Regions from separate parts of the Proteus appendicitidis genome, predicted to be linked through region 2. Evidence: predicted binding sites of a transcription regulator. Region 2 holds the regulator's gene; each other region holds the start of a gene.

Region 1 (4,969 bases), 180 kb from region 2:
TTGCACCATGAGCAACTGCATCGGCTCCGAGCTTTAAGGCTAGTTCAACTTGCGCTTTAGCGATAACAGGGCGAGCCATTGAAGTACCTAATAAATAGCTACCTTCATATAACGCACCTGTTTTTAATACAGGATAGACGTAGTCTTTGATAAATTCTTCGCGTAGATCGACGATATAACACTCAGAAGCACCTGACGCTAACGCCTTTTGTTCCACACCTACTAAATCATCACGGCTTTGACCCACATCTGCCACAAAAGCGACAACTTCGCAGTTATCATAATGTTCTTTTAGCCAAGGAATGATTGCTGATGTATCAAGTCCGCCAGAGTATGCCAGTACGATTTTTTTTATGCCTTTAGTCATAGTGATAACCTTCAATTTCCAATTTGTTTAAATTCTGCCAACGAGTAAACAGCGATAAAATTTCTAGAGTGATTTTTAAGCTAAAATACGGGTTCCAACTGCAACACCATTAAACAGTGCAGTCAGTTTTTCAGCATGACGCCAACTTGCAATCTCAACTGGCCGACCTAGTGTTTTAGCTGCTTCTAATGCCGCATTGACTTTCACAATCATGCCGTCAGTGATAATGCCTTGGTCGATTAATGTCTGTGCTTTCTCGGCTGACATCTCGGCAATCTTCTGACCTTTACCGTCTAAAATGCCACTGACATCGGAAAGTAGGACTAAATCAGCACCTAATGTTTCAGCAATAGCGGTTGCCGCTTGGTCAGCATTCACATTCATCAATTCACCTTTTTCAGTCATACCGATAGAACTGATAATAGGTAGATAGCCAGCCCCCAATAATAAATTGAGTAAATCAGGAGAGCCGGGCTTTGCATTTCCGACATGCCCTAACTCTTCATTGATTTGCGTCACTTTTGCTAATTGCCCATCACCCAAAGAAAGCCCTACACCATTAAGCCCAAACTGAGTTGCCCACGATAACAAGGTTTTATTGGCACTTCCGGCAAGCGCTCCTGTGATGATGTCTATCTGATTAGCGGGTGTGACACGAAGCCCCTGCTTTTTCACCACTGGCAATTGCAATTTACTCATCAAGTCATCCACCAAACAGCCACCACCATGTACGATGACTAACGGACGAGAATGTGTTGAGCGATACTGTTGTAATGCAGTGAAAAACCGCGTTAACGCTTCTTCATTATCAAGGAGCACACCACCCAATTTGATAATTAATGGTTCCATGAAACTTCCCTACTCATTATTTAAATAAGTGATTCGGTTTCAGCGAAAGCAAACCGAATGTTCATACATTGCACCGCTTGTGCAGCAGCCCCTTTCAACAAGTTATCTTCAACACCAACCACAATTAGGTGTTCACCTTGTTGAGCAAATCCGATATCACAGAATGCGGTTCCTACAACGGCTTTTAATGCCGGCAACCCTTTTTCATACACACGCACTAATGGTTTATCTTGATAAGCATCTTCAAAGACTTGCCTTACATCCTCTTGTGTCACACCCACTTTTAACTTACAGGTGATAGTGGCTAAGATCCCTCTCGCAAAATTACCCAGATGAGGTGTAAAAATGACATCAATACCAAGATGCGTTGCAATTTCAGGTTGATGACGGTGAGTGAACACACCGTAAGGTTGCAAACTCACTTCACAAAAACTGCTAGTTAAAGAGGCTTTTCTACCTGCACCACTCACACCGCTGGTGGCATTAATAACAGGCCACTGTGCTGTATCTAAAAGCCCCGCTTCCACAAGCGGTTTTAGAGACAACTGAGACACCGTGGGATAACAGCCCGGCACTGCAATTAATTGAGCCTGACTAATAATGTCAGCATTCCATTCAGCTAACCCATAAACTGCCTGTGATAACCAATCAGTATTCTTATGCTCGAATCCATAGTATTGTTGATAAAAATGCTTGTTTTGTACTCGATAGGCACCAGACAAATCGAATACCACACAACCTTGCTCTAAAAAGACAGGGGCAATGTCATGGCTGACTTCATGTGCTGTTGCGAGAAAAACGATATCAATGTTTTCAGCGGCTTTAGCGACATCAACCATCGGTTCGAGTGGGAGATCCACTAAACCACGATATTGTGGATGAAGTTCAGAAAAGCACTTTCCTGCATCTGCACTTTGAGCTGATACCATCAGTCTGCTCAAATTCACATGAGGATGCTGCTGAAGATAGGCGGCTAATTCAGCGCCAGTGTAACCACTTGCTCCTACAATCAGAGTATTTAACATGTCATTCTTACCTTGTACTATGAACACAAACCGATTAATGTATTTTTATTCAAAAAAAGTGCATGAATATTGATACTATTATGAAGAAAGGCTGTCAACAGTGAATATTAAATTACCTACATTTATTGAGATTTATCGTCAATTAATTGCAACACCCTCGATCAGTGCAACAGACGCTAAAAACGATCAAAGTAATGAAGCACTGATTAATTTGCTTGCTAATTGGTTGGAAACATTAGGTTTTTCAATTGAAATTCAACCTGTACCCGAAACGCGAGGTAAATTTAACCTTTTGGCAACATTAGGTTCGGGAAAAGGGGGATTATTACTCTGTGGTCACACTGACACAGTACCCTTTGATGAAGGCCGTTGGACGCAAGATCCTTTTACGCTGACAGAAAAAGAAAATAAGTTATACGGCTTAGGCACTGCCGATATGAAAGGCTTTTTTGCCTTTATTCTTGATGCATTACGTGATGTGGATACTAAAACACTAACGCATCCACTTTATATACTTGCTACCGCTGATGAAGAAACCTCCATGGCAGGGGCGCGTTATTTTGCTGCTAATACAACAATCCGCCCTGATTTTGCCATTATTGGCGAACCTACATCGCTAAAACCTATTCGCGCTCATAAAGGGCATTTATCAAATGCAATACGTATTACGGGGCAATCAGGGCACTCGAGTGATCCAGAAAAAGGGGTAAATGCGATAGAACTGATGCATGAGTCTATTACTCACCTTAGTACATTGCGCGATACGCTAAAAACTCGTTATAACAACCCTGCGTTTGTTATTCCTTATCCAACAATGAACTTTGGTTATATTAATGGCGGTGATGCAGCAAATAGAATTTGTGCTTGCTGTGAATTACATATGGATATTCGCCCATTACCGGGATTAACACTGCAAGACTTGGATGATTTACTTCATGAAACATTAGCACCAGTCAAAGCACGTTGGCCGGGGCGTTTAAGTGTTGAAGCGTTACACGATCCTATTCCCGGTTATGAGTGCCCAACCGATCATAAAATGGTTGCCGTGATCGAAAAACTATTAGGTGAAAAAGCGCAAACGGTGAATTACTGTACTGAAGCACCGTTTATTCAAGATCTCTGCCCTACCTTAGTTTTAGGGCCTGGTTCTATTGAACAAGCACATCAGCCTGATGAATTTATTGATATGGCATTTATTGAGCCGACTCGTGAATTAATGGGGCAATTAATTGAAAACTTCTGTTTAACAGAGAAAGCCCAATAATAAAAATATAACCCTATCGATTTATTTTGATAGGGTTATTTATCTTCAATCTAACTTAATCATTAACGTAGCCAATTCGTTTTCGCGAGTTGCACAATCTCATCTCCTCGGCCATTAATAATCGCTTTCATCATATACAGACTAAAGCCTTTGGCTTGTTCAAACTTCACTTCAGGAGGCATTGAAAGCTCTTGTTTTGCAGTTACCACATCGACAATCACAGGGCCATCATGTTCAAAGGCTTCTTTAAGAGCATTATCCAGATCTTCACCCTTTTCTACTCGAATACCTTTGATGCCAGACGCATTGGCAATAGCAGCAAAATCAGGATTATGTAAATCAGTACCATCGGTTAAATAGCCACCAGCTTTCATCTCCATCGCCACAAAACCTAATACACTGTTATTAAAAATAATCACTTTTACAGGCAAATTCATTTGCGCCAATGAGATAAAATCACCCATTAACATGGTAAATCCACCATCACCACACATTGCTACCACTTGGCGTTTTCTATCTAATGCTTGTGCGCCAATAGCTTGAGCCATTGCATTTGCCATAGAGCCGTGATTAAACGATCCCAGCAACCGACGTTTGCCATTCATGCTTACATAACGGGCTGCCCATACTGTTGGTGTACCTACGTCACAAGTAAAAATAGCATCATCATTTGCCAGTTCACTCAATCGACGTGCCAGATATTGTGGGTGAATAAGCTCACGTTCACTGGGTTGTGCTAATGCATCCAGATCTTCTCGTGCTTTAGCATAATGTTTCAGCGATGCGTCAAGATGCGTCGTATCTGTTTTCTCTTTTAAACGAGGCTGTATTGCATTTAGCGTGGCTTTAATATCGCCAATCATCGCCATATCGACATGGCAATGCGAACCAAGGCTGCTTGGATTAATATCAATTTGAATAATATTGGCTTTTGATGGATAAAATGCACGATAAGGAAATTGCGTACCTAATAATACTAACGTATCGGCATTTTCCATCGCATGATAACCCGATGAAAAACCGATTAATCCCGTCATTCCTACACTGTAGGGATTTTGCCACTCAATGTGTTCTTTCCCTCGCAATGCGTGTACAACAGGGGCTTTTAATGTTTGAGCCAGCTTAATCACTTCGTCGCGAGCTTGAACACATCCAGCACCGCACATTAAGGTGATATTTTTTGCATCATTGAGTGCATCGGATAATTTTTCGATTTCGAAACGATTTGGCATGATGAGTGGAAATTGCAACGGATACCAGTTTTCATGCGCATCTTCTGGGGCTGGTTTTAGTGCAACATCTCCTGGTAAAACAACAACTGCGACCCCTTTTTTCAAAATAGCGGTGCGCATTGCAATGGCCAGCACTTGAGGGATCTGCTCTGGGTTTGAGATTAATTCACAGTAATGGCTGCATTCGCGAAAAAGTTCTTGAGGATGTGTTTCTTGAAAATAATTACTACCA
Region 2 (4,969 bases):
TATTAAGTACTTCTTCGTTTTCTCGCTCAATCGCGTCCTGATTATCAGCATCAATATAACTAATAAGCTTTGCTAACCCTTCACGGAGCACAAATTTCACAATTTTCTCTCGTTCTGACTTGGTTAATTGATAATAAGCTTCAACCCAAATCAAAAAAGCATCCTGACGCTTTGATAAATACTCAGCCGGAGGCTCATGTGCAGCTAGCACGCCAATCACCTCATCAGGAAGGCTTTTCACTGAATACTCGACAGCTTTCCCCTGAACACCTCGTTTACGGCGATTTTCCCATCCTTCACGACGCGCCATCAAGTTAACTCCCTGCGGTGAGTTAGGTAACCCCGCAAGCCCCACTAATTCTTTCGCTGTATACCATTCTTTTTTCATGATCTCATCTCACATTCAACTAAGAGGTTAGTCAGATATCTGTTGCGGATAACGCAATAATAAATTCTTTAAAATCGCTTAATAATTGACGATTTTTTCTAAAAAACTTCTAATACCATCCCGCAATATCAGCTCTGTTAATGTTTTTTGTTCACCATCATTTAGTTGTTGGAATGCTTTCACCCAGATAACGAGTGGCTCCTCTTTTTTATTTAGTTTGTAATGTGCTAATGGTTCATAAAGTTCCAGAGCAATTAAAGTTTCTTCTGGCAAACAAGAATAATGATATTCAACACCATTACCTTGTTTATTCTTTATCTTTTGTTTTTGCCAAAATTCTCGTTTAGCTTTCGCATTTACACCTTGTGGTGATTTAGGTAATCCACCTATACCCGTCAATTCCTTTGCCGTATACCACTCTTTTTTCATTATGTTTCTCTAAAATTGTTATCAACTTCAAAAAAGAAATTATTAAGAAAAAAATCAGAAATCTTTTTAGAAAAATAATGTTATTTTATTTTCTAAATAATCAGTTTAAATGCTTTAGGACATTTCTAATAAACTGTTATTTATACCACTAACACAGCAATCAATTTTATAGAAAAAGGATTAAAAATGATTTCAAGGAAATCTGATTGGCATCCTGCCGATATTATTGCCGCACTTAGAAAACGAGGAACAACACTTGCTGCCATCTCTCGCCAAGCAGGGTTAAGCTCTTCAACACTCGCTAATGCGCTGTCACGCCCTTGGCCTAAAGGAGAAAAAATCATTGCTGATTATCTTGGTGTCTTCCCTTCTGAAATTTGGCCTAGCCGTTATTTTCATCCTGAAACAGGAGAATTACTTGAGCGAAAGATTCGTGACAAAACTAATAATTAACTAATAATTACATACATTATAATTAATAAAAAAAACCGCTGATACTATATCAGCGGTTTTTATTTAATTTTGCATTATTTTTATAGCAAAAAAAGTATTTCTTTATTTATTAATAAATTCTTCACCAAGAATTATATCTTTTTTCAATACATCTAACATGCCATTAAGAGATTGTTTTTCGAAATCACTTAATTTACCAATAGATAAATATTCCTCTACACCATTTTTACCTAAACGAATAGGTTGTGCAAAGAAACGGGCATATTCTCCGTCGCCTTCGGTATAGGTACATTCAATAACATCTTTTTCGCCATTTAAAGCACGAATTAATGAAAGACCAAAACGAGCTGCCGCTTGACCCATTGATAATGTAGCTGATCCGCCACCGGCTTTTGCTTCTACTACCTCAGTACCTGCATTTTGAATGCGTTTAGTCAGCGCGGCAACTTCATCATCTGTAAATGAAACACCATCAACTTGGGATAATAGAGGAAGAATAGTCACACCAGAGTGTCCACCAATCACAGGAACATTGGTTTTTTGTGGATCTTTACCTTTTAGTTCAGCGACAAAGGTATTGGCGCGAATAATATCGAGAGTGGTAATTCCGAAGAGACGTTTTTTATCGTAAACGCCTGCTTTTTTGAGTACTTCAGCGGCAATAGCAACCGTTGTATTCACTGGATTAGTAATGATACCGATAAGTGCTTTAGGGCAGTTTTGTGCAACCTTTTCAATTAAGTTACGCACAATACCTGCGTTAACATTGAAAAGATCTGAACGATCCATGCCTGGCTTACGAGCTACACCCGCAGAAATCAGAACAACATCAGCGCCTTTTAGTGCAGGAGAAGGATCTTCACCCGCAAAACCTTTTACAGTAACTTGAGTCGGGATATGGCTTAAGTCAGCTGCGACACCCGGCGTGACGGGAGCGATATCATATAAAGAGAGTTCACTACCAGCAGGAAGCTGGTTTTTAAGAAGAAGTGCCAGTGCCTGACCAATACCACCTGCTGCACCGAGAACTGCTACTTTCATTCTGATACTCCTTAGTTTACAAGATAGTGGAACGCCTTAAAGATATTCACTATTACGCAATTCACCTTGTAAAAAACAATTATTTAACAGCAATATTGCATAATAAGGCATTTACAGTGAAAAATAATACTCTGGTTATTCTAAACAAATTGCTTATCTGTTAATGAGATAGTGGACACTCTTTTGATAAATAATTTCAATAAATATGGCAAAGTGTTAAGTACACCATTATCCTTGTGATAACCATTTAAGCTTATCATTTAGTTAACAAATATTTTACTTTCTTTAAATTATCACATTCACATGCTGTAAATGAAATTTTTTTGCAGTACATTCTACTTTACAATTTTGAAGAGGCTATCATTCGTCTTTCTTCGTCTTATGTTGCATAAAAATTCACTTCTCTGCATAATACACAGGTTATTGATAACTCACTAAAGGTGAACTATGCGCGTTCCTTCTAAGCAAGAAGACTTGGTTAAAGCGTTTAAAGCCCTGCTGAAAGAAGAAAAATTCAGTTCACAAGGCGAGATTGTGACTGCATTACAAGAGGCTGGATTTGATAATATTAATCAGTCCAAAATCTCTCGTATGCTAACAAAATTTGGTGCAGTAAGAACCCGTAACGCCAAAATGGAAATGGTGTATTGTCTTCCTACTGAGCTTGGCGTACCAACAGCCAGCAGCCCATTAAAAAATCTGGTACTTGATATCGATCATAACCATTCTGTTGTGGTGATAAGAACAAGTCCGGGTGCGGCACAACTTATTGCACGTTTATTAGATTCATTAGGCAAAGCAGAAGGGATCCTTGGCAGTATTGCAGGTGATGACACCATTTTTTCAACACCCGCACCAGGATTTTCCACAGAAGAATTACGAGACGCTATTCTGAATCTTTTTGATCAAGAATTATAATTAGCCTTTCTACAGCTTCAAAAAATAAGCCACTGAATGTTCAGTGGCTTATTTATTTTTAATACTGGCTATCAGGAGCTTTAGGTTGTGCTAATTTTGCGAGCAGTTTTTCGTGAATACCACCAAAACCGCCATTACTCATAATCAAAATATGATCGCCCGCTTGAGCTTCTTTCGCAATCATATCAACAAGTGTATCCAGATCTGTACTCCAGCGAGCCGGTTGTACACAATGTTCTGCAATATCACTCACTAACCATTGAATATTAGGTGGCTGGAATAAGAAGACTTCATCAGCACGACCTAATGCAGGCGCGATATCATCCTTACTAATTCCCATTTTCATGGTATTTGAACGAGGCTCTAACACCGCAATAATACGTGCAGTTCCACCGACTTTACTGCGTAACGCTTCAAGCGTTGCCAAAATCGCTGTGGGATGATGCGCAAAGTCATCATAAACACTTATTTGGTTAACCTCACCACGTAGCTCTAAACGACGACGCGCATTAATAAACTTATCTAATGCCTCACAAGCATCAGCAGGTAAAACGCCAACGTGGTGCGCTGCAACAATCGCCATTAAGCCATTTTGCATGTTGTGTTCACCAGAAAGTCCCCAACACACCTCTGCGACTCGCTCACCTTTGTGGAATACCTCAAAATGACTACTGTCATTACTGAGTTTTTTGGCTTGCCAATCTCCTGTTTCACCCGTGAATTCTTGTTCACTCCAACATCCCATGCCAATGGTCTGTTTTAAATTCATATCGTTATCAGGCATGATGATTTTCCCTGTGCCTGGAACAATACGAACTAAATGATGGAATTGTTTTTGAATCGCCGCTAAATCATCAAAAATATCAGCGTGATCGAATTCAAGATTATTTAAAATCAGTGTACGTGGCGAATAATGAACAAACTTAGAGCGCTTATCAAAGAAAGCACTATCATATTCATCCGCTTCAATCACAAAGAAAGGGCTTTCGCCTAACTGTGCAGATACTTGGAAATTACCCGGAACACCACCAATTAAAAAACCGGGTTTATAACCACAGTCTTCTAAAACCCAAGCCAGCATACCTGCTGTTGTGGTTTTACCATGAGTTCCAGCAACGGCTAATACCCAACGTTCAGGTAAAATATAATCGTGTAACCACTGAGGACCTGAGGTATAAGGTAAACCTTTTTCAAGTACCGCTTCAACACAAGGATTTCCTCGTGTCATCGCATTACCAATAATCACCATGTCAGGGGCAGGTTCTAATTGTTTTGGGTCATATCCCTCAATCAGTTCGATTCCCTGATTTTCTAATAAAGTACTCATGGGTGGATAGACATTAGCGTCTGAGCCTGTGACTTTATGTCCCTTTGCTCTAGCTAAAATCGCAAGGCTTCCCATAAAGGTGCCACAAATACCAAGAATATGAATGTGCATGAATTTCTGTCCAATAGCATGAAGTTGGTCACTATTCTAACGATCAAAAAGCAGATAAGGAACGGATTAACCTTTGAATCATCCGATTCTTTGGCTAAACTTGCCACCACCAAGGAGATTTTCCTCCTTTTTTACTTTACCCACTCACATTCAGGACCTGCGTCATGAAAACATTAGGCGAATTTATCGTCGAGAAACAACAAGATTTTCCCCATGCAACTGGTGAACTTACTGCATTACTTTCAGCAATTAAGCTTGGGGCTAAAATTATCCACCGTGATATTAACAAAGCAGGGTTAGTC
Region 3 (4,969 bases), 1.1 Mb from region 2:
GAGTATCTCACTTTAGTTTCTCAAAAAGCATCACCTGATATTATTCTTAATGCATTTAACCAATACCGTTTATTGTGCGCACGAAGAGAAGGTCCTTTTGGTGTGAGTGGTTTAAATGACAGAATTGAGATGTTATTGCATCGCCAGCGATTGATCCGTCGTCCTACAAACAGTTATCAAAGTGATTATATTGGTCGCCCCATTATGATCCAACGAAATGACAGTACATTAGGTCTGTTTAATGGTGATATTGGCATTATGCTCAATAACGATGAAGGTGAAATGAAAGCGTTTTTCCAACTACCGGATGGAAAATTGAAAGCGATCCAACCTAGCCGATTACCACAGCATGAAACTGCGTATGTAATGACGGTGCATAAATCACAAGGTTCGGAATTTACCCATACCGCATTAGTACTCCCCGATAAATTTTCACCTGTTGTGAGCCGAGAATTGTTATATACCGCATTAACCCGCGCTAAACAAAAGCTTTCTCTTTATGCTTCAGAGTCTATGGTGAAAATGGCAATACAAACGCGTATTCAACGTAGAAGTGGATTAATTGATAAATTACGTTATTAGCTGTTAGCTAATCGTGGGAAATAATAAAAGACAGGCATTGAGAGGGATACCTGTCTTTTTTTATGCTTGGTAATTACTCTTTATGTAAGTCTAAAATCAAAATTTTAGAACGGCGTTGGTAATTATAAAGAGCTTGTTTTTCAATAGGGAGTTTATCAATTTCAGCAGGTTCAAATCCTTTTTCTTGAAACCAGTGTATGCTACGTGTTGTGAGAACAAACAGCTTTTCTAATCCTAATTGCTTAGCATGTGCTGAAATGCGTTGTAGCAAGACCTCGCCACGACAAGAGCTGCGATAATCTGGATGTACTGCAACACAAGCCATTTCACCAATTTTTTCTGATGGGTAAGGATAAAGCGCTGCGCATGCAATAGTCATATTATCGCGTTCAATAATAGTGAATTGGTCAATTTCAACTTCTAATTGTTCTCTTGAACGTCTGACTAAAATACCTTGCTGTTCTAATGGGCGAATAAGTTCGAGTATGCCACCAATATCATTAATATTTGCTCTACGAACTTTTTCTGCACTCTCCATGACGATTTGAGTACCAATACCATCACGAGAGAATAATTCTTGAATAAGCGCACCATCAGATTGATAACTTAGTAAGTGGCTGCGTTCTACACCACGACGACAGGCTTTAACCGCTCCCCGTAAGAATCTTACTGTGCCTGAATGGTAATCACCTTCTGTTTGTAGCTCTTGAATTTTATCTTCAGCTTGATTAGGTAGTAGCTCAGAAACAATGTGCCCTTCTTCATCGATAACACCTTGAAATGAGCAAAATCCGATCAGTTTTTGTGCTTTAAGTTTTATCGCAAGCTGGGTTGCCACTTCTTCTGAGGTGAGATTAAAACTTTCACCTGTAACAGACACTGCAACTGGGCCAATTAATACAATAGCATTACTGTCTAACTGGCGGTGAATGGCTTCTTCATCGATACGACGAATTTTTCCGCTATGACAATAATCAACGCCATCATCAACCCCTAATGGCTGTGCGATAACAAAATTACCACTAACCACATTAATATGCGCACCTTGTAATGGCGTATTGCTTAAACTCATTGAGAGGCGAGCCGTAATATCCAATTGTAATGTGCCCGCAGCTTGTTTAACGATTTCTAAGGTTTTACTATCTGTGATACGCGTATATTTATGATAAATTGGAGATACTTTTTGTATTTCAAGCGCAGTGTCAATTTGTGGTCGAGCGCCATAAACAACCACTAAACGAATGCCTAGGCTGTGTAGTAACCCAATATCATTAATGATAGATGGGAAGTTTTCGTGAGCAATGGCTTCGCCACCCAACATAATGACAAATGTTTTGCCTCTATGTGCATTAATATACGGAACCGAGTGGCGGAATCCATCAACCAATTCGGTGCTACGCTCTTTCATAAAACCCTCTCAAGTGAATTTTTATTCGAATTTAATGTATTTTTATTCTTTTTGGAGAGGGATGGCAAGTAAAATCCTATCTTATTGTTTTCCCTGAAGGCAGAATATTCGTGTAAAAGTGAGTAATTGTGCTGTTTTTAAGTGACAGTGAAGTGTGGATTGGGTAAAGTTTTTTGTTCTTAACTTTTTTTATCTCTTTTTAGAGTTTATTGACGTTAATCGTTTTTTTGGAATATTTTCATGAGTCATTCTGAGCACAATCAAACTCGTCGTCGTCTTGTTAAAGGAATTGGCGCGTTATTATTGTTAAGTGTTAGTCCTGTTGGTCTTGCTGCCACAGCATCGATTGTTGCTGTGAGGGTTTGGCCTGCCTCGACTTATACTCGCGTGACTATAGAATCCAGTACACCACTGAAATATCGTCAGTTTGCATTATCAAATCCTGAACGTATTGTGGTGGATTTAGAAGGTATTCAACTCAATAGCGTATTGAAAGGTGTCGCTAATCAAGTTCAGACTAGCGATCCGTATTTAAAACTTATTCGCGTTGGCCAAAATACACCTAAAACAGTACGACTGGTATTTGAAGTAAAAACGCCTGTACAACCCCAAATGTTTACGCTGAAACCGGTGGCTGAATTTAAAAACCGTTTGGTGTTAGATTTCTACCCAAGCCATGGTGCTGATAAGGAAGACGATCCTCTCTTAGCGCTATTGCGTGAATATAACGACGGTGATTTACAACAAGCCGTACCAGCGCAAACCGACACGCGTAAACCGGGTCGAGCGGGGCGAGATAGACCTATTATTATCATGATCGATCCAGGTCATGGCGGGGAAGATCCGGGCGCAATTGGTAAATATAAAACGCGTGAAAAAGATGTGGTTTTACAAATTGCTCGTCGCTTAAGAACGCTTATTGATAAAGACGCTAAAATGAAAGCGTATATGACACGTAATGAAGATGTCTTTATTCCATTGACAGTACGTGTTGCAAAAGCGCGGAAAATGCAGGCAGATTTATTTGTCTCTATCCATGCTGATGCGTTTACAAACCGCGCTGCGAGAGGTTCATCTGTTTTTGCATTATCAAAAACGGGCGCAACCAGTAATACGGCACGTTATCTTGCTCAAACACAAAATGAGTCTGACTTAATTGGTGGGGTAAGTAAAAGCGGCGATCGTTATGTTGATCACGCCATGTTAGATCTTGTGCAAACTGCGACAATTAATGACAGCCTGAAATTTGGTAGCGAAGTACTTAAGCTCATGGGTGGGATTAATAAACTGCATAAAAATAAAGTCGATCAGGCAGGTTTTGCGGTATTAAAAGCGCCAGAAATTCCATCAATACTGGTTGAAACGGCCTTTATCAGTAATATCGAAGAAGAGAAAAAGCTGAAAACAGCCAAGTTCCAGCAACAAATTGCTGAATCTATCTTTAAAGGGATCAAAGCTTATTTTGCCAATGGCGGTGAATTAACCTTAGCTGATCGTAGCTAATCTTTCTCTATCTCCTTTTCTTATAGTCCAGTAGAAAGCCAATATCATGCGCTTTCTATTGGCGTTTTTATTGTATTTTCAACACAATAAATCTATCTAATACAATACATTATTGAGATAAAAGAAATTTTATTTAGTAAATCTATGAGGGATAAAATTAGGTTTGTAAATTAAGAGAGAAAATAAAATAAGAGGAAATCTTGAAGAGAAATTGGTTGCGGGAGCTGGATTTGAACCAACGACCTTCGGGTTATGAGCCCGACGAGCTACCATGCTGCTCCATCCCGCGACTGAATTGTTGTTTATAGAATTGGTTGCGGGAGCTGGATTTGAACCAACGACCTTCGGGTTATGAGCCCGACGAGCTACCATGCTGCTCCATCCCGCGACTGATACTATAACTTACTGCTTTGTGAATTGGTTGCGGGGGCCAGATTTGAACTGACGACCTTCGGGTTATGAGCCCGACGAGCTACCAAGCTGCTCCACCCCGCGTCTCCACAGAGGGGCACTATACTCAGGATCTGCTGAGTTGCAAGTTTTTTATGAAATTTTTACAGTTTTCTTTTAAAAACGGTCAGAAATAACACATCAAGATGCAAATTTAGGCAGTTATACTTGTCATACTTCAAGTTATTGAGAGTTGTTTAAAAGTCATATTGATTGGGTGATAATAGAAAGCCTTAACAATTAGCATATTCATATCTTTATTGATTTTGCTTTGGTATCTTTCTAACTCAAAATCAACACTCAAATTCAGTCATTAAGCGGGTCAAAAATGGTTACTTGGCGAAAATCGTTAATTTTAGGTATGTTAGCGCTAGCTTTGACAGGATGTCATCGTCCAACAGAGCAAGGGCAACAGTATAAAGATGGAAAGCTTAAGCAAGATCTCATTGAGGTAAGCTCGCCAAATACGCAAGGTACACCGATTAATGGTCCTGATTACTTACAACAAGTAAACCAGATAAACCAAACATCATCCCGCTTATACAATAGCAATAAAGAGACTTATCAGGCGGTAGAAAACTGGTTACGATCTGGTGCAGATACACGCCAATTACGTCAATTCAATCTTTCTGCATTTCAAATGGAAGGCGTCGATAAGTACGGTAATGTTCAGTTTACTGGATATTACACCCCTGTTCTTGAAGCTCGTTTAACGCAACAAGGTGAATTCCAATACCCTCTTTATAAAATGCCGGCTAATAGTCGTTCAAAATTGCCTTCTCGTGCTGCTATTTATAATGGTGCATTAAGCCAATCTTTAATTGCAGCTTACAGTAACTCCATTATGGATAATTTTATGATGGAAGTTCAGGGAAGTGGTTATGTTGATTTTGGTGATGGTAAACCTTTAACGTTCTTTGGTTATGCGGGGAAAAACGGACACCCTTACCGTAGTATTGGCAAAGTACTTATTGATAATGGCGAAGTAGAAAGAAAAGATATGTCGATGCTTGCTATTAGAGATTG

The links. The regulator ArgR, encoded in region 2, controls arginine synthesis, uptake and breakdown. The targets are predictions, from matches to a motif close to ANTGAATAAAAATACANT.
Region 1: argC (N-acetyl-gamma-glutamyl-phosphate reductase) is a predicted target of ArgR. The motif match lies at 2,278-2,295, and genes of this name have one in related genera.
Region 3: argA (amino-acid N-acetyltransferase) is a predicted target of ArgR. The motif match lies at 2,024-2,041, and genes of this name have one in related genera.

What each region holds. Positions count from the first base shown of each region.
Region 1 covers NZ_CP127389.1:133,680-138,648, reverse strand. The annotation lists gene QQS39_RS00685 (argininosuccinate synthase) at 1-367, opposite strand, end outside; gene argB (acetylglutamate kinase) at 443-1,216, opposite strand; gene argC (N-acetyl-gamma-glutamyl-phosphate reductase) at 1,237-2,241, opposite strand; gene argE (acetylornithine deacetylase) at 2,342-3,505, shown strand; gene poxB (ubiquinone-dependent pyruvate dehydrogenase) at 3,568-4,969, opposite strand, start outside.
Region 2 covers NZ_CP127389.1:308,997-313,965, reverse strand. The annotation lists gene QQS39_RS01605 (DNA-binding protein) at 1-388, opposite strand, end outside; gene QQS39_RS01600 (DNA-binding protein) at 467-817, opposite strand; gene QQS39_RS01595 (helix-turn-helix domain-containing protein) at 1,004-1,270, shown strand; gene mdh (malate dehydrogenase) at 1,373-2,311, opposite strand; gene argR (transcriptional regulator ArgR) at 2,759-3,229, shown strand; gene mpl (UDP-N-acetylmuramate:L-alanyl-gamma-D-glutamyl-meso-diaminopimelate ligase) at 3,288-4,667, opposite strand; gene fbp (class 1 fructose-bisphosphatase) at 4,832-4,969, shown strand, end outside.
Region 3 covers NZ_CP127389.1:3,295,992-3,300,960, reverse strand. The annotation lists gene recD (exodeoxyribonuclease V subunit alpha) at 1-582, shown strand, start outside; gene argA (amino-acid N-acetyltransferase) at 656-1,990, opposite strand; gene amiC (N-acetylmuramoyl-L-alanine amidase AmiC) at 2,231-3,493, shown strand; tRNA gene QQS39_RS15225 (tRNA-Met) at 3,706-3,782, opposite strand; tRNA gene QQS39_RS15220 (tRNA-Met) at 3,805-3,881, opposite strand; tRNA gene QQS39_RS15215 (tRNA-Met) at 3,912-3,988, opposite strand; gene mltA (murein transglycosylase A) at 4,272-4,969, shown strand, end outside.